3 regions of the Streptomyces sp. NPDC026206 genome follow, and region 2 is predicted to be linked to each of the others. Evidence: riboswitches for the same ligand, from Rfam matches in the RefSeq annotation. Region 2 holds a riboswitch; each other region holds the start of a gene.
What was found. Region 2 has a riboswitch for cobalamin ahead of AB0F13_RS18455 (cobalamin biosynthesis protein). Riboswitches for the same ligand answer to the same signal wherever they lie in the genome.
Positions count from the first base shown of each region.

Region 1: linked by a shared signal. The riboswitch ahead of AB0F13_RS02625 (ribonucleoside-diphosphate reductase subunit alpha) and the one ahead of AB0F13_RS18455 (cobalamin biosynthesis protein) in region 2 are both predicted to bind cobalamin.
Region 3: linked by a shared signal. The riboswitch ahead of AB0F13_RS16700 (HoxN/HupN/NixA family nickel/cobalt transporter) and the one ahead of AB0F13_RS18455 (cobalamin biosynthesis protein) in region 2 are both predicted to bind cobalamin.

Region 1 is NZ_JBEZYL010000001.1:557,441-563,411, reverse strand. It holds gene AB0F13_RS02640 (glycoside hydrolase family 3 protein) at 1-521, shown strand, start outside; gene AB0F13_RS02635 (DUF3311 domain-containing protein) at 624-902, shown strand; gene mctP (monocarboxylate uptake permease MctP) at 899-2,530, shown strand; cobalamin riboswitch at 2,673-2,817, shown strand; gene AB0F13_RS02625 (ribonucleoside-diphosphate reductase subunit alpha) at 2,979-5,369, shown strand; gene AB0F13_RS02620 (ribonucleotide-diphosphate reductase subunit beta) at 5,369-5,971, shown strand, end outside.
Region 2 is NZ_JBEZYL010000012.1:56,200-62,170, reverse strand. It holds gene AB0F13_RS18465 (putative cobaltochelatase) at 1-371, opposite strand, end outside; gene AB0F13_RS18460 (cobyric acid synthase) at 371-2,032, opposite strand; gene AB0F13_RS18455 (cobalamin biosynthesis protein) at 2,062-3,033, opposite strand; cobalamin riboswitch at 3,166-3,293, opposite strand; gene AB0F13_RS18450 (hypothetical protein) at 3,407-3,658, opposite strand; gene AB0F13_RS18445 (inorganic phosphate transporter) at 3,678-4,928, opposite strand; gene AB0F13_RS18440 (class II aldolase/adducin family protein) at 5,041-5,715, shown strand; gene AB0F13_RS18435 (prolyl oligopeptidase family serine peptidase) at 5,763-5,971, shown strand, end outside.
Region 3 is NZ_JBEZYL010000010.1:98,022-103,992, forward strand. It holds gene AB0F13_RS16695 (FAD-dependent monooxygenase) at 1-990, shown strand, start outside; cobalamin riboswitch at 952-1,167, shown strand; gene AB0F13_RS16700 (HoxN/HupN/NixA family nickel/cobalt transporter) at 1,196-2,326, shown strand; gene uvrA (excinuclease ABC subunit UvrA) at 2,815-5,202, shown strand; gene AB0F13_RS16710 (FAD-dependent monooxygenase) at 5,289-5,971, shown strand, end outside.

The DNA.
Region 1 (5,971 bases), on a different contig from region 2:
GGTTCAGGGCCCGTACGGCCGGGGACGGCGTACGCTCCGGCATCGGGCTCAGTGCCGCCCGGCGCGCCCTGCGCGTCGTCGGGCCGCCGGCCGGTGCCCTCCCCCTGGGCGCCGACCCGCACGTCGTCGAGTTCGCCCCCGCCTCCACCCTCGCCATCGACCGGCAGACCCCCTGGGGTGTGGCCGCGCCCCTGCGCGAACTGCGGCCCGCCGCCACGTCGGTACGGCTGACCCAGCGCGAACTCGCCCGTGACGCCGGCCTGCTGGGCCGCACCGCGCTCGCCCCGGCCACCGGGCGCCCCCTGGTCGTCGTGGTCCGCGACGCCGCCCGGCACGCCTGGATGGCCGACGCCCTCGGCCGTCTCCTGGGCGAGCGGCCCGACGCGGTCGTCGTCGAGATGGGCGTCCCCACCGCCGCCACGCCCGGCGCCGTGCACGTGGCGACGTACGGCGCCACCCGCGTATCGGGGCAGGCCGCGGCCGAGTTCCTCGCGGGGACAAGCGGAACCGGCACCGTCTGACGTTGTCATTCCGATATGCGGATAGGGGGTGACGTCCCGAGGCGCCCTCCCCTAGATTTCCTGCGCATTACGCACGTGATCGCACAGGGGACGGAGTCACGCATGTCTGAACCACCCGCGCAACCACCCGGAAACGGCCGCAGACCGGTCGTCACCGTGCCGCTGATCATCGCCGGCGTGTGCCTGGCGGTGCCCTTCGCGGCGATGCTCTGGGTCGACTCCTACTCCCGTCTCACCCCGGCCTTCATCGGCATTCCCTTCTTCTACTGGTACCAGATGCTGTGGGTCGTCCTTTCGACGCTGCTCACCGTCGCCGCCTACGTCATAGTCCGCCGCCACGAGCGGCGGACGCGGGAAGCGGCGGGGGGTGAGTCCCGGTGAAGGACGGCGTGAACGGTGTGGCACTCACCGTCTTCATCATCTTCTTCCTCGCCGTGACCGTCATGGGCTTTCTGGCCTCGAAGTGGCGGCGTGCGGAGAACGCGAACAATCTCGACGAGTGGGGCCTGGGCGGCCGCTCCTTCGGTACCTGGGTCACCTGGTTCCTGCTGGGCGGCGACCTCTATACCGCCTATACGTTCGTGGCCGTTCCGGCCGCCATTTACGCGGGCGGCGCGGCGGGCTTCTTCGCGGTGCCGTACACCATCCTGTGCTACCCGCTGGTGTTCACCTTCCTGCCGCGGCTGTGGTCGGTCTCGCACAAGCACGGCTATGTGACCTCCTCGGACTTCGTCCGGGGCCGGTTCGGCTCCAAGGGCCTCTCGCTCGCCCTGGCGCTGACGGGAATTCTCGCCACCATGCCGTACATCGCGCTGCAACTGGTCGGCATCCAGGCCGTTCTGGATGTGATGGGCGTCGGCGGCGGCGAGAACACCAACTGGTTCGTGAAGGACCTGCCCCTGCTCATCGCCTTCGGCGTGCTCGCGGCCTACACCTATTCCTCGGGGCTGCGCGCGCCCGCGTTGATCGCGTTCGTCAAGGACACCTTGATCTACATCGTGATCATCGTGGCGATCGTCTACATCCCGATCAAGCTCGGCGGCTTCGACCACATCTTCGCGAAGGCGGGTGACGCGTTCGCGGCCGAGAATCCGGCCACCGGCAAACCACGCGGCTCACTCGTTCCCGGCGCACAGGCGCAGTGGTCCTACGCCACACTCGCACTCGGATCGGCGATGGCGCTGTTCCTGTATCCGCACTCGGTGACCGCGGTCCTCTCCAGCAGGAGCCGTAATGTCATCCGCCGCAACACCACCATTCTTCCCCTCTACTCCCTGATGCTGGGCCTGCTGGCCATGCTCGGCTTCATGGCCGTCGCCGCCGGGGTGAAGGTCAAGAACGGTCAGCTGGCGATTCCGCAGCTCTTCGAGGACATGTTCCCCGACTGGTTCACGGGGGTGGCCTTCGCGGCGATCGGCATCGGCGCGCTCGTTCCGGCCGCGATCATGTCGATCGCCGCCGCGAATCTGTTCACCCGCAACATCTACAAGGACTTCATCAAGCCGGACGCCTCGCCCGAACACGAGGCGAAGGTCTCCAAGCTCGCCTCCCTGCTCGTCAAGGTCGGCGCCCTCGTCTTCGTCCTGACCATGGACAAAACGGTCGCCATCAACTTCCAGCTGCTGGGCGGCATCTGGATCCTGCAGACCGTCCCGGCGCTCGTCGGCGGCCTCTTCACCCGCTGGTGCCACCGCTGGGCGCTGCTCGCGGGGTGGGCGGCCGGCATGACGTACGGGACGTGGCGGGCATACGAGACGCCGAGCGCCACCCAGGATCATTTCGGGAATACCAACCTCATTCCCCTCATCGGCGAGAAGGGGTACATCGGCCTCACCGCCTTCCTCCTCAATGTGATCGTCGTCATCGTGGCGACGTTCGTCCTCAGGGCACTGAAGGTGCCGGACGGCGTCGACCGGACCCGGCCGTCGGACTACACCGCCGACGCCGGCGACCCCGGCGTCCGTACGGACCTCCCCCCGGCCACCGTGGGAGCCCCCGGCGGGCACTGACCCGTCCCCCCTCCCGGAGGGCCGTCACATCCCCGCCCAGGGGGCGTGGCGGCCCTCCTCTCTTACCCTGCAGGGCCCGCCCGTTAGCACATTCCGCAACCGCTTCATGACGGGACGACACAACATGTGGGGGCGCGTACGAGGCCCGGCACTAGATGTATGCTCGTGCTCGCTGTCGTCGCAGGGGAATCCGGTGGAAATCCGGAACTGTCCCGCAACGGTGTATGTGTGCGCATATACACAGCGCACCCGAAGTCCGAGGACCTGCCGACAGCGCGTCCACCACCGAGCCTGCCCTGGGCTCGGCTATGGGCGTTGAATTCGTCCGGGCCCCGCGGTTGGGCCGACGGACGCCTACGAGCTGTGCCCTGGTGCAAGTGGCATGCCCGTACGCGACCGTCGCGCGCACCCGCCCGGCCCACCCCAGCCGAGCGAGGGAGAGCCACACGTGACCATCGCGCCCGCAGATCCGGTTTCAGCGAACGCGGAAGCGACCGGCCCCGGGACCGCGCTGCTGCGCACCCTGACCGATCTCACCGCCGATCTGCCCGCCACCGACCCGGGCAAGGTCGCCGCCGCCGCGCTGCGCGGCCGGCACCCCGGTTCGGACGAGGCCGAGCTGCGCTCCCTCGCCACCGAGGCCGCCGCCGGCCTCATCGCCGAGGAGCCCGAGTACTCCAGGCTCGCGGCCCGGCTGCTCACCCGGGCCATCGCCGACGAGGCGGCCGGCCAGGGCGCGACCTCCTTCTCCGCCTCGGTCGCCGTGGGCCACCGCGAGGGCCTGATCGCGGACGGGACCGCCGCCTTCGTGGCCACCCACTCCGAGCGCCTGGACGCCCTCGTGGCGGCCGCCCTCGCCGACGGCGCCGACGACCGCTTCGGCTACTTCGGCCTGCGCACCCTGCACAGCCGCTACCTGCTGCGCCACCCGATCACCCGCAGTGTGATCGAGACCCCGCAGCACTTCCTGCTGCGCGTGGCCTGCGGCCTGGCCGAGGACCACTCCGTGCGGGCCCTGGAGGACGTCGCCGAGCTCTACGGGCTCACCAGCACGCTCTCCTACCTGCCGTCCTCCCCCACGCTCTTCAACTCCGGCACCCGCCACCCGCAGATGTCGTCCTGCTACCTGCTGGACTCGCCGCTGGACGAGCTGGACTCGATCTACGACCGCTACCACCAGGTGGCGCGCCTGTCGAAGCACGCGGGCGGCATCGGCCTGTCGTACTCCCGCATCCGCTCGCGCGGCTCGCTCATCCGCGGCACCAACGGTCACTCCAACGGCATCGTGCCGTTCCTGCGCACCCTCGACGCCTCCGTCGCGGCCGTCAACCAGGGCGGCCGGCGCAAGGGCGCGGCCTGCGTCTACCTGGAGACCTGGCACGCGGACATCGAGGAGTTCCTGGAGCTCCGCGACAACACCGGTGAGGAGGCCCGCCGCACCCACAACCTGAACACCGCGCACTGGATCCCGGACGAGTTCATGCGCCGCGTCGAGGCCGACGCCGACTGGTCGCTGTTCTCCCCGGCCGACACGCCCGAGCTGGTCGACCTCTACGGTGACGAGTTCGACGCCGCCTACCGCAAGGCCGAGGCCGACGGCAAGGCCGTCAAGCAGATCCCGGCGCGGGTCCTGTACTCCCGCATGATGCGTACCCTCGCGCAGACCGGCAACGGCTGGATGACGTTCAAGGACGCCGCCAACCGCACCGCCAACCAGACGGCCGAAAAGGGCAAGGTCGTCCACTCCTCGAACCTCTGCACCGAGATCCTCGAGGTCACCGACGACGGCGAGACCGCGGTCTGCAACCTGGGCTCCGTCAACCTGGCGCAGCACCTGGGCGCCGACGGCCGGATGGACTGGGAGAAGCTCGACCGTACGGTCCGTACGGCCGTCACGTTCCTCGACCGTGTCGTGGACATCAACTTCTACCCGACCGAGCAGGCCGGCAACTCCAACAACCGCTGGCGCCCGGTGGGTCTGGGCCTGATGGGTCTGCAGGACGTCTTCTTCCGCCTGCGCCTGCCCTTCGACTCCCCCGAGGCGAAGGAGCTCTCCACCCGCATCTCCGAGCGGATCATGCTCGCGGCGTACGAGGCCTCGGCCGACCTCGCCGAGCGGCACGGCCCGCACCCGGCCTGGTCCGCGACCCGCACCGCCCGCGGCGTACTGCACCCGGACCACTACCCCAACGCCGTGCCGGGCTGGGCGGACCGCTGGGACGCGCTGCGCGCCCGCATCGCCTCGGTCGGCATGCGCAACTCGCTGCTGCTGGCGATCGCGCCGACGGCGACCATCGCCTCGATCGCGGGCGTGTACGAGTGCATCGAGCCGCAGGTCTCCAACCTCTTCAAGCGCGAGACGCTCAGCGGTGAGTTCCTGCAGGTCAACACCTACCTGGTGGAGGACCTCAAGAAGCTCGGCGTGTGGGACCGCACCACCCGTGACGCGATGACCGACGCCAACGGCTCGATCCAGGACCTGAAGTGGATCCCGCAGGAGGTGCGCGACCTGTACCGCACCGCCTGGGAGATCCCGCAGCGCTTCCTGATCGACATGGCCGCGGCCCGTACGCCGTACCTGGACCAGAGCCAGTCGCTGAACCTCTTCATGGCCTCGCCCACCATCGGCAAGCTCAGCTCGATGTACGCGTACGCCTGGAAGCAGGGCATCAAGACGACGTACTACCTGCGCTCCCGCCCGGCGACCCGGATCGCCCGGTCGGCAGGTGCCGCCGCCACCGTCCCCGCGGCCGCCATCCCCGTCCAGCAGGCCGCGTCCGACGCGGACGCCATCGCCTGCTCCCTTGAGAACCCCGAGTCCTGCGAGGCCTGCCAGTAATGACCACCAACCCGCAGAAGAACCTGCTGGACCCGGGCTTCGAGCTGACGCTGCGTCCGATGCGGTACCCGGACTTCTACGACCGCTACCGCGACGCGATCAAGAACACCTGGACCGTGGAGGAGGTCGACCTCCACTCGGACGTCGCCGACCTCGCCAAGCTCTCCCCGGGCGAGCAGCACATGATCGGCCGCCTGGTCGCGTTCTTCGCGACCGGCGACTCGATCGTGGCCAACAACCTGGTCCTGACGCTGTACAAGCACATCAACTCCCCCGAGGCGCGGCTGTACCTGTCGCGGCAGCTCTTCGAGGAGGCCGTGCACGTCCAGTTCTATCTGACGCTGCTGGACACCTACCTGCCCGACCCGGACGACCGCGCCGCGGCGTTCGACGCGGTGGAGAACATCCCCTCCATCCGCGAGAAGGCCCAGTTCTGCTTCAAGTGGATCAACGAGGTCGAGAAGCTGGACCGGCTGGAGACGAAGGCCGACCGCCGTCGCTTCCTGCTCAACCTGATCTGCTTCGCCGCCTGCATCGAGGGCCTGTTCTTCTACGGGGCCTTCGCCTACGTGTACTGGTTCCGCAGCCGCGGCCTGCTGCAC
Region 2 (5,971 bases):
GGCTCGAAGGCCTTCACGCCCTCGGACAGCGCCCGCTCGATGTCGAGAGCACCGACGAGCCGGTCCTCGGACGCGCCGACAGGCAGTTCGACCACCTGCGCGCGGCGGGTGTGCGCAGCGGCGGACTCGTGGGGACCGTCCGGGCACTCCGGGTCGGGGGCTGCCGGGGCGCAGGAGAACCGGCAACCGCTCACCACATCGATGGCCGGCATCAGGGCGGCGACGCCTCGTACCGCCGTGGACTTCGCGGCCCCCTTCTCCCCACGGACGAGCACGCCGCCGATCGATGGGGAGACGGCGTTGAGGACGAGGCCCAGTCGCATGTCGTCCATGCCGACGATCGCGGTGAACGGGTAGGTGGCCGGAGCCATCAGGTGTTACCCCCTTCGAGGGAATCGATCCGACTGGGCGCAGCGGCGGCCGCTGGGCCTGCCGGGCTGTCGCTCCGCCCCGCGGGAGCGGGGGTGAGCCGGGCACTGCCAGGACGAGGACTGTCCGGGCCCTGGGGGCTCCGCGCAGGCGGAGGTGGTGCCCCCGGCGGTATGAACGGGTGACCGACCGGCACCCCGCCCTCGATGAGCCGCAGCAGCGCACCGGTGTCCGCGTGTTCCTCGATCAAGTCCCCCAGCCGGTCCAGCTGTTCCTCCCGCAGCGCGCCGAAGCTCGTGTCGGGCGCCGGTACGAACGCCCGTCCCGCCGCGTGGGCGACCTTACGCAGGAACGCCCGCCGGAAGCCGTCGCTCTCCAGCGAGCCGTGCCAGTGCGTGCCCCACACGGCGCCCACCCTGCAGCCGTCCAGGAACGGCTCGTCCCCGCCCAGCACGTCGGCGACGCCGTGGTGGATCTCGTACCCCTCCACCCGCTCGCCCAGGGCCTCGCCCACGGGCCGCGCCAGGGTCTTGTCGACCGCGAACCGCACCCGCACCGGCAGCAGCCCCAGGCCCTCCACGGACCCGGCCCTGGACTCCACATCGTCGTCGATCCGCTCGCCCAGCACCTGGAAGCCGCCACAGATGCCGAGCACGGGACGGCCCTGCGCGGCCCGTCGCAGCAGCGCGTCCGCGAGGCCGCGCTCGCGCAGCCAGGCCAGCGCCCGTACCGTGCCGCGGGTGCCCGGCACGACGACCAGGTCGGCGTCGGCGAGCTCCTCGGGGCGGTCCACGAAGCGGACGACCACACCCGGTTCGGCGGCGAGGGCGTCCACATCGGTGAAGTTGGACATCAGCGGCACCGCGCACACGGCCACCCGCAGGACGTCGGCGCCGTGCGGCGGGGCCACCACCGACTCGCGGACCGCACCGCGCAGCGAGACCCGCAGGCCGTCCTCCTCGTCGATGCCCAGGCCGTGCGTGAACGGCAGGACGCCCACGGTCGGCCGGCCGGTGAGATCGCGGAGCATGGCCAGGCCCGGTTCCAGCAGCGTGACGTCGCCCCGGAACTTGTTGACCATGTAGCCCGCTATCAGCTCCTGGTCCTCGCGGGAGAGCAGCGCCGTCGTGCCGAAGAAGGACGCGAAGACCCCGCCCCGGTCGATGTCGCCGACCACGACCACCGGCAGCCGGCCCGCCCGGGCGATGCCCATGTTGACGATGTCGCTGCGGCGCAGGTTGATCTCCGCCGGGCTGCCCGCGCCCTCGCAGATCACCGCGTCGTGCGTACGCCGCAGTTCCTCCAGGCACTGGGTGACCGTGCCGAACAACTGCTCCTGCCGGCCCGCGTGGTAGCCGCGGGCACTGAGCTCGCCCACCGGCCTGCCCATGAGGACGACCTGGCTGCTGCGGTCCCCGCCGGGCTTGAGCAGCACGGGGTTCATGAGCGCGCTCGGCTCGACGCGCGCCGCGGCCGCCTGCATGGCCTGCGCGCGCCCTATCTCCGCGCCCTCGCGCGTGACGTAGGAGTTGAGCGACATGTTCTGCGCCTTGAACGGCGCGACCTTGACGCCCTTGCGGACCAGCCAGCGGCAGATGCCGGCGGTCACGACGCTCTTGCCTGCGTCCGAGGTGGTCCCGGCCACCAGCAGGCCCCCGCCCAGCGGGCGCGTGGGCCCACTCCTGTCGGCTGTCACCGATTCCTCCTCCTTGCGACGCTTGCGAGAGAGAGCCTGCCCACGACGGCGGCCCCCAGGGCCAGCGCCGAGACCCGGCGCGAGAGCCGCACCGCGCGTTCGATGTCCGCCACCTCCACGGGCCGGTTCTCCGCGCCGAGTACGGGGCGGTGTTCGACGCGGCCGGCGTAGGCGAGGGTGCCGCCCAGGCGCACCCCCAGCGCGCCGGCGAACGCGGCCTCGACCGGTCCGGCGTTGGGGCTGGGGTGGCGGGAGGCGTCGCGCCGGGCCACGCGCCAGGCGCCGCGCGGGTCCGGTCCGGCGAGCACGGTGAGGGCGGCGGTGAGCCGGGCGCCGGGCCAGCCTGCGACGTCGTCGAGCCGGGCGGAGGCCCAGCCGAACCGCCGGTGGCGGGGCGACTTGTGACCGACCATGGCGTCCAGGGTGTTGACCGCGCGGAAGCCCACCAGGCCGGGCACCCCCGCCAGGGCCCCCCAGACGAGGGCGCCCACGACGGCGTCGGAGGTGTTCTCGGCGACGGACTCGACGACCGCCCGTGCGATCTGCTGCCCGTCCAGGGCCTGCGGGTCGCGCCCGCACAGGTGCGGCAGCCGCTCCCGGGCGACCTCCAGGTCGCCGGCCGCGAGGGCACCGCCGACGGCCCGCGCCTCACGGCCCAGGGACGTACCGCCCAGCACCGCCCACGTCGCGGCGGCGGTCAGCGCGGTGCCGGCGGCGGGGGAGCGGCGCGCGGTACGGGCCAGCAGCGCGGCGCCGGCCGCTGCGCCGCCCGCGCACAACAGGGCGTGCAGGGTGCCGTAGCCGCGGTGGTCGCGCCACAGGCGCTGTTCGACGGCGTGTGCGGCGCGCCCGAACGCGGCGACGGGGTGACCGCGGCGCGGGTCGCCCAGCACGAGGTCGCAGGCGAAGCCGAGCGCGGCACCGCAGACGAAACCGATGTGATCCTCACGCAGGTGATGCCTGCGCATCGCGCGCACCGGTCAGGCCGCCGTGAGGCCTTGGCGGGGACGGTGCACAGGGGGCAGTGGTCGGCGGCAGCCAGGCATGGTGATGTGTCCTCACTCAGGGTCCGCGCCCTGGCTCGACGTGACCGGCGACCAGAGTCTCCTGGCTCCCGGATCGGCGTCGCCCCGGCCTTCCGGCCCGCGCTGGCGGACCGTGGCCCTCGGTGGGGGACACTCCCCGGTGACAGTGGCGGGACCGCGCCGGATTCGCACCGGCTTCCTCTGCTGTCGCCGTTTGGCTCCGGAAGTCCACCACGGCCCGGGAAGGGCAGTCAACTCACGGTTGACCTGCGGCCTTCCCGGGCCGTGGGGGAGGTATTCGCGGCGTTCGAGGGGCTCAGGAGACGATGAGGTGGATGCCGTACCCGACGGCCGCCGCGCACAGCGCGAAACAGGCGTAGGCGCCGGCGCGCGTGAGCGTGCCCGGGCCGCCGGCCGTGACTGCCCCGTCGGCGGGTCCGTCCGGCTGCACCTGGGGCTTGCGGGACGACGTGCCGACGATGCCGAGGGTGAAGACGCCCACGAGGGCGACGGTCACCACGAGGCTGACGCCGAAGACCTGGCCGAGGGCTTCCCAGTTGATCTGCATGACGGGATTCCTTGGTTCCTTAGCTCGTCGCCGCGGCGGCCGCCGGAGCGGCTGCCCGCTCGGCGGGGGCGGGGGCGGCGGAGAGGGGGCCGGCCGGCGGCGGGGCGACGGCCTGGAGGGCGGCGGTGATGACACCGGCGGGCTCGGCGGGCAGGCCCTGCGGCTGGTTGAGGTCGTTGACGTTGTCGTGCGTGACCGGCTTGCGGCGCGAGGCCGCCCAGATCGCGCCGGACACGGCCAGGCCGAGGACGGCGACCGCGGCCACGCCCCAGTCGCCCTGGTCGGCGAGGAGGGCCGCGCCACCGGCGACCAGGCCCGCGGCGGGCAGGGTCAGGCCCCAGGCGAGGACCATGCGGCCGGCGGTCGACCAGCGCACCACGCCGCCCTTGCGGCCGAGGCCGGCGCCCATGATCGAGCCGGAGCAGACCTGGGTGGTGGAGAGCGCGAAGCCGATGTGCGAGGAGGCGAGGATCACCGTCGCGGCGCCGGTCTGGGCGGCGAAGCCCTGCGCCGGCTTGATGTCGGTGAGGCCCTTGCCGAGCGTCTGGATGATGCGCCAGCCGCCCAGGTACGTACCGAGCGCGATGGCCAGGCCCGCGGAGACGATGACCCACATCGGCGGGTCGGAGTGCGGGGCGACCACGCCGCCGGCGACCAGGGCGAGGGTGATCACGCCCATCGTCTTCTGGGCATCGTTGGTGCCGTGCGCGAGGGAGACCAGGGCGGCCGAGGCGATCTGCCCGGCACGGTAGCCCTTGGCGGTCTCCTGCTCGTCGCGGCCGCGGGTCAGGCGGTAGGTGAGCCGGGTCGCGCACCAGGCGGCGAGGCCGGCCACGACCGGCGCGGCGACCGCCGGGATGAGGACCTTCATGACGACCTTGTCGGCGTTGACCGCGTCGAAGCCGACGGCGACGACGGTCGCACCGATCAGACCACCGAAGAGGGCGTGGGAGGAGCTGGAGGGCAGTCCGGCCAGCCAGGTCAGCAGGTTCCAGACGATCGCGCCGACCAGCCCGGCGAAGATCACTTCCGGCCGGATGCCGGCGGCCTCGTCGATGATGCCGCCCGAGATCGTCTTGGCGACCTCCACGGAGAGGAACGCGCCGACGAGGTTGAGCACCGCCGACATGGCCACCGCGACCTTGGGCTTGAGGGCGCCCGTGGAGATGGTGGTGGCCATGGCGTTGGCCGTGTCGTGGAAGCCGTTCGTAAAGTCGAACACCAAGGCCGTGACGATCACGATCCCGATGAGAAGCGTGATGTTTTCCATTCACCCAGGCAATCAGCTCGATGGTCAGTACGCGGCGACCGTAGGGACCCAGGGTGAACGGAAGGTGAACTGGGACGGGCTGAGCGATGACGCGAACCGGAGGCGGAGACCGATGACGGCATACGAACAGGCTGTGGGCGGGCAGGACGGCATACCGCACATATGGGGCCGGGTCGTGGCCACGGCCCGCCGCACCACCGCCGACGGGCTCGTGGTGGGCACCTCGGGGAACGTCTCCGCACGCGTCGGCGACGTGGTGCTCGTCACTCCCACCGGCGTCCCCTACGACCGGCTCGGACCCGGCGACGCGGTCGGCGTGGACCTTCAGGGCCGTCAGGTCCTCGGCGAGCTGAGCCCCACCAGCGAGCTGCCGATGCACCTCGCCGTCTACCGCTCCACCGACGCCGCCGCCATCGTGCACACCCACGCCGTGCACGCCACCGCCGTCTCCACCCTCGTCACCGAGGTACCGCTGATCCACTACATGGCCGCCGCCCTCGGCGGACCGGTCCGCGTCGCCCCCTACGCCCTCTACGGCACCGAGGAACTGGCCGGCCACATCCTGCGCGCCCTCGACGGCCGCACCGGCTGCCTGCTGCAGAACCACGGCACCCTCACCTACGGCGCCACCCTCGACCAGGCCTACGACCGCACCGCCCAGCTGGAGTGGATGTGCCGGGTCTGGCTCACGGCCGCCGCCCTCCCCGGCCGCACCCCGTCCCTGCTGACCCCCGAGCGGCTCGACGAGGCCGCCGACAAGCTCCGGGGGTACGGACAGCGCGGCTGAGCCCCGCCCGCTGGCCACCACCGCGACCCGCGCCCACACTGGAGGCGATGGTGCTCCGCACAGCGGCGGCCGTGGCCGCCACCACACTGATCGGTGCCGGAGCGGCCGCGGTGGCGGCCGGGCGGTACGCCGGTGACGCCGCCCTCAAGGCGGACCCCGGCCGGCCGCTGCCGGGCGAACCGCGCCTGGCCCTCCACGACGTCGCGGACGGCACGGTCACCCTCGGCCGCACCCCCGCGTCCCTGCGCCCGGGCAC
Region 3 (5,971 bases), on a different contig from region 2:
CGCGCCGGACGGCGGCTGGCCCAGCTGCCGTTTCCGTTCCGCTCGTACAACTGGGGCTCGCTGTGGCGGGAGTTACGTACCCGCGTCCCGGCATCCGTCGACTACCGGCAGGGCGCGGCCGTCGAGCAGGTCGTCCCCGGGCCGCACGGGGTGGGGCTGCGCCTCGCCGACGGGCGCGAGGAGCGTTTCGACCTCGTCGTCGGCGCGGACGGCTACCGATCGGTCGTACGGGCGGCCACGCGCGCCGCCACTGCGCCCGTCTACGCCGGCTATCTGGCCTGGCGCGGCACCGTGCCCGCCGAGGCGCTGCCCGGCCCGCGCACCGCCTGGGCCGAGGACGAGGCGGCGACCGTCACCTTCCCCGGCGGCCACATGATCGCCTACCGTATCCCCGGCCCCCACGGCGTCGGCACCTCCGCCAACTGGGTCTTCTACACCGCCCCGCCGCCGTCGGCCGCCGCGGCGCTGAAGGATCCGACGAGCCTGCCGCCCGGCAGTGTGACCGACGAGCTGATCGCGCATCATGCCGCCCTCGTCGAGCGGCACTTCCCGCCGTACTGGCAGGAATTCGTGCGGCTCACCCCCAGGGCCGAGGCCTTCGTCCAGCCCCTGTACGACCTCGCCGTGCCGCACTACGGCGAGGGCCGGCTCGTCCTCACCGGTGATGCGGCCGCCGTGGCCCGCCCTCATGTGGGCAGCGGCGCCGTCAAGGCCCTGCAGGACGCCACGGTCCTGGAGCGGTGTCTGCGCTCGGCCGGGACGTGGGAGGAGGCGGTAGGGGCGTACGACGCCGAGCGCTCGGCCGGCGGCCGGGCCGTCGTCGATCTCGCCCGGCGACTGGGCCGGGCGCAGGTCCAGGCCACCCCCGACTGGGCGGCCATGGACCAGGGCGCGGTCGAGCGGTGGTGGCAGGAGGCAGCCGACGGGGAGCGGTGTTTCGGGGGCCAGGAGTTAAAGTGGCCGGGCCGTGGTGTTCGGGAAGACCGGTGACGGATCCTCGTGGTCCCATTCCGGAGCGGCCCTCGCCACTGTGATCGGGGAGTGACCGTCCCGTTCCGCGCGCCCCGGGCGCGCGGAGCCACTGGCCGCAGCCGGCTGCCGGGAAGGCAGGGGCGGGCGCGAATGGACCCGTAAGCCAGGAGACCGGCCACGGCATCTCGAAATGATCCACGAGGTGCTGGAGCGTTCAACCCCGATGACTGTGCTTTCCAAGTCCACCGAATCCCCCGGCGGCACCCTGCCCGCCTTCCGCTGGCGCCGCCAGGACACCCTGCGCACCGCCGGCCTGCTGGCCGTCATAGCCGCCCTGCACGTCGTCGCCTTCGGCGTGCTCTTCCTGCTGGTCGTCCCGAACCACTACACCGTGGACTCCAAGGTCTTCGGTGTGGGCCTCGGTGTCACCGCCTACACCCTCGGCATGCGGCACGCCTTCGACGCCGATCACATAGCCGCCATCGACAACACCACCCGCAAGCTGATGGCCGACGGCAAGCGCCCGGTCTCCGTCGGCTTCTGGTTCGCCCTCGGTCACTCCAGCGTCGTCGTCCTGATGGCCCTGCTGGTGGCCGGCGGCACCCAGCTGGCCGGGACGCTGCTGAACGAGGAGTCCACCACCCACCAGACCCTTGGCCTCGTCGGTACGACCGTCTCCGGCGGCTTCCTCTACCTCATCGCCGCCCTCAACCTCATCGCCCTCGCCGGCATCCTGCGCATCTTCCGCGCAATGCGTGAGGGCCGCTACGACGAGGCCGAGCTGGAGCAGCACCTCGACTCGCGCGGCTTCATGAACCGCATCCTCGGCCGCTTCACGCGCTCCGTCACCCGCCCCGGGCAGATGTACCCGCTGGGCTTCCTCTTCGGCCTCGGCTTCGACACGGCCACCGAGGTCACGCTGATGGTGATGGCCGGCAGCGGCGCCGCCGCCGGGCTGCCGTGGTACGCGGTCCTGTGCCTGCCGCTGCTGTTCGCCGCCGGCATGAGCCTGTTCGACACGCTCGACGGCACGTTCATGAACTTCGCCTACCAGTGGGCGTTCTCCAACCCCGTCCGCAAGGTCTACTACAACCTCACCATCACCGGCCTGTCCATCGCCGTTGCCTTCCTCATCGGCACCATCGAGCTGGTGGGGGTCCTGCACGAGAAGCTCGGCCTGGACGACGCGGTGACCGGCTGGATCGCCGGACTGAACCTCGACAACGTCGGATTCGTCATTGTCGGGCTGTTCGTGGTGGTCTGGGCAATCGCGCTCGCGTACTGGCGCCTGGCCAAGGTCGAGCAGCGCTGGGCGGCCCGCACTACCACCGCCACCGCCCTCACGGACCCGTGAGCGGGGCAGGCGGAGATGAAGCCGGGAGTCAGGGACGCCCGCACCCCTGACCCTCGCACTCCTTCCTCGCCCTGATGACAGGCGGGCCGTTCCCGGCGGACTCCTCCCGCACCACCACCCTGGTCGGCCCGCCGCACGTCGGACAGATCCGCGACGAGGGATCACGCTCCCGGTCGACCGCCGCGGCGATCCTGTGCAGGGGGCCCGCGGCGGTATCGGTGTCGGACATGGGCTATCCCGTTCACTTCCACGCTTGTCGCACTGCAGAGGGCTGCATCGTGGCGCACGACCCCTGATCACGTCAGCGCCTTGCGCTGTGATCACCCTCTGGGGGGTGAGAGGTGCACAGGAGCTGACGCGGTGACTGTTCCGTGCCCCGTCTGGGGGGGCACCTCCCAGCGGTAGCCGGGGAGATTGAGGACCGGGGGTCCGGGGCGGAGCCCCCCGGTTACGGGAAGGGGCGGGGTGGGGGAAATAGAGTCGTGCGCATGCACGACCCCTACGTCCGCGTGCGCGGCGCCCGCGAGCACAATCTCCGGGCCGTCGACGTCGACATCCCCCGCGACGCCCTCGTCGTCTTCACCGGAGTCTCCGGCTCCGGCAAGTCGTCGCTGGCCTTCGGCACCGTCTACGCCGAGGCCCAGCGCCGGTACTTCGAGTCCGTCGCCCCGTACGCCCGCCGGCTCATCCACCAGGTCGGTGCCCCCAAGGTGGACGAGATCAGCGGGCTGCCGCCCGCCGTCGCCCTCGAACAGCGGCGGTCCTCGCCCACGTCGCGCTCCTCCGTCGGTACCGTCACGACGCTCTCCAACTCCCTGCGCATGCTCTTCTCCCGCGCCGGCACCTACCCGGCGGGGGCCGGGCGGCTGGACTCCGACGCCTTTTCGCCGAACACCGCCGCCGGCGCCTGCCCTCAGTGCCACGGGCTCGGGCGCGTCCACCGGGTCACCGAGGACTCGCTCGTCCCCGACCCGTCGCGCTCGATCCGCGACGGCGCCGTCGCCGCGTGGCCGGGGGCGTGGCAGGGCAAGAATCTGCGGGACATCCTCGACACGCTCGGGTACGACATCGACCGGCCGTGGCGGGAGCTGCCGCAGGCGGACCGCGAGTGGATCCTCTTCACCGACGAGCAGCCCGTCGTCACCGTGCACCCCGTGCGGGACGCCGAGCGCATCCAACGCCCTTACCAGGGCACGTACATGAGCGCCCGCCGCTATGTGCTGCACACCTTCGCGGACTCCAAGAGCGCCGCGCTGCGGGCCCGCGCCGAGCGGCACCTGGTCAGCGGCCCGTGCCCGGTGTGCGACGGGCGGCGGCTGCGGCCCGAGGCGCTGGCCGTCACCTTCGCCGGGCGGGACATCGCCGCGCTCGCCGCGCAGCCGCTGGCCGAGCTGGCGCGGACGCTGCGCCCGGCGCGCGACGGCGAGGGGGTCGCCGCCGCACTCGCCCAGGACCTGCTCGCCCGGATCGAGGTGCTCAGCGAACTCGGCCTGGGCTACCTCAGCGTGGACCGGCCCACACCGACCCTGTCGGCCGGTGAGCTGCAGCGGCTGCGGCTCGCCACCCAGCTGAGGTCCGGACTCTTCGGTGTCGTCTACGTCCTGGACGAGCCCTCCGCCGGCCTCCACCCGGCCGACAGCGCCGCCCTGCTGACCGTCCTGGACCGGCTCAAGGCGGCGGGGAACTCGCTGTTCGTCGTGGAGCACCACATGGACGTCGTGCGCCGCGCCGACTGGATCGTGGACGTCGGGCCCGGGGCGGGCGAGCACGGCGGACAGGTGCTCCACAGCGGGCCGGTCGACGGGCTGGCCGGCGTGGTGGAGTCCGCGACGCGCCGCTTCCTCTTCCCCGACGGCGCCGCAACCCCCGCGCGTACGCACCGCGAGCCCTCCGGCGTGCTGCGGCTGCGCGGCGTCACCCGGCACAACCTCCGCGACCTCGACGTGGACGTTCCGCTCGGAGTGTTCACCGCCGTCACCGGGGTCTCCGGCTCGGGCAAGTCGACGCTGGTGGGCGAGGCGCTGGCGGAGACCGTGGCCGCGCACCTGGAGGGGCGGCAGCCGGAGGTCGAGGCCGAGGGGCTCGCGGCCGTCGACCGGCTCGTACGCGTCGACCAGAAGCCGATCGGCCGTACGCCGCGCTCGAACCTGGCCACGTACACCGGCCTGTTCGACGCCGTGCGCAAGGTCTTCGCGGCGACCGACGAGGCCCGCGCCCGGGGCTACGGCGTCGGCCGGTTCTCCTTCAACGTCGTCGCCGGGCGCTGCGAGGTCTGCCAGGGCGAGGGGTTCGTCGCCGTGGAGCTGCTCTTCCTGCCCGGCACCTACGCCCCGTGCACCGCGTGCCGGGGTGCGCGCTACAACCCCGGGACGCTGGAGGTCACCTACCGGGGCGCGACCATCGCCGATGTGCTCGACATGACCGTCGACGCGGCCGCCGCGTTCCTCGCCGACGTGCCCGCCGCGCTGCGCGGCCTGCGCACACTGCAGGAGGTGGGGCTGGGCTATCTGCGCCTGGGCCAGCCCGCCACGGAGCTCTCCGGTGGGGAGGCGCAGCGCATCAAGCTCGCCACCGAGCTGCAGCGCACGCACCGCGGGCACACGCTGTACGTGCTGGACGAGCCGACGACCGGGCTGCACCCTGCCGACACCGAGGTGCTGCTGCGCCAGCTGCACGGCCTGGTGGGGGCGGGCAACACCGTGGTGGTCGTCGAGCACGACATGGCGGTGGTCGCGGGCGCGGACCACGTCGTCGACCTGGGCCCGGGCGGGGGCGCGGAGGGCGGGGCGGTGGTCGCCGCCGGCACGCCGGAGGAGGTCGCGCGGTCCCGGGCGAGCGTGACGGCGCCCTATCTGGCCGACGCATTGCGGGCGTAGCCGCGCGCTCTGGACGGAGTGCACCCCTTCTGGTTTCGTCATGGTCAAGTGTTCGACACGGCTCGACGTGTGGGGGCAAGACCACCATGGCCCATGTCCTGATCATCGGCGGCGGCATCGCCGGACCCGTGACCGCGATGGCCCTGCAGCGGGCCGGCATCGACTCGACCGTCTACGAGGCGTTCCCGGCCGGCGCGGACAACGCCGGCTCCTTCCTCACCCTCTTCGCCAACGGACTCGCCGCCCTGCGCACCATCGGGGCCGACCGGCCCGTGCGCGAGGCCTCCTGCGTCGCCGAGACGGTGGAGTTCATCAGCGACACCGGCAGGCTCCTCGGCCGGCGTCCCCTCTCCGGCTCCTGGGACGAGGGGCTCGCCCCCCGCACCCTCCAGCGCTCCGTCCTGTGCCGCACCCTGCGCGCCGAAGCGGTCCGCCGGGGCATACGCGTAGAGCACGGCAAGCGCCTCGTCGACCTCACCACCCGCCCCCGGGGCACGGTCGTGGCGCGGTTCGCGGACGGCACCCGCGCCGAGGGCACCGCCGTCGTCGGCGCCGACGGCCTGCGCTCGCGCACCCGCGCCCTCCTCGATCCCGCCGCGCCCCCGCCCCGCCACACCGGGCAGCTCACCGTCTGCGGCCGCACCCGCGAAGCGCTCGCCGGGATACCGGACCGCACGTACCGCATGTACTACGGGCAGCGGGCCTTCTTCGGCTGCACGACCGCACCGGAGGGCACCACCTACTGGTTCGCCAACATGCCCGGCGCCGA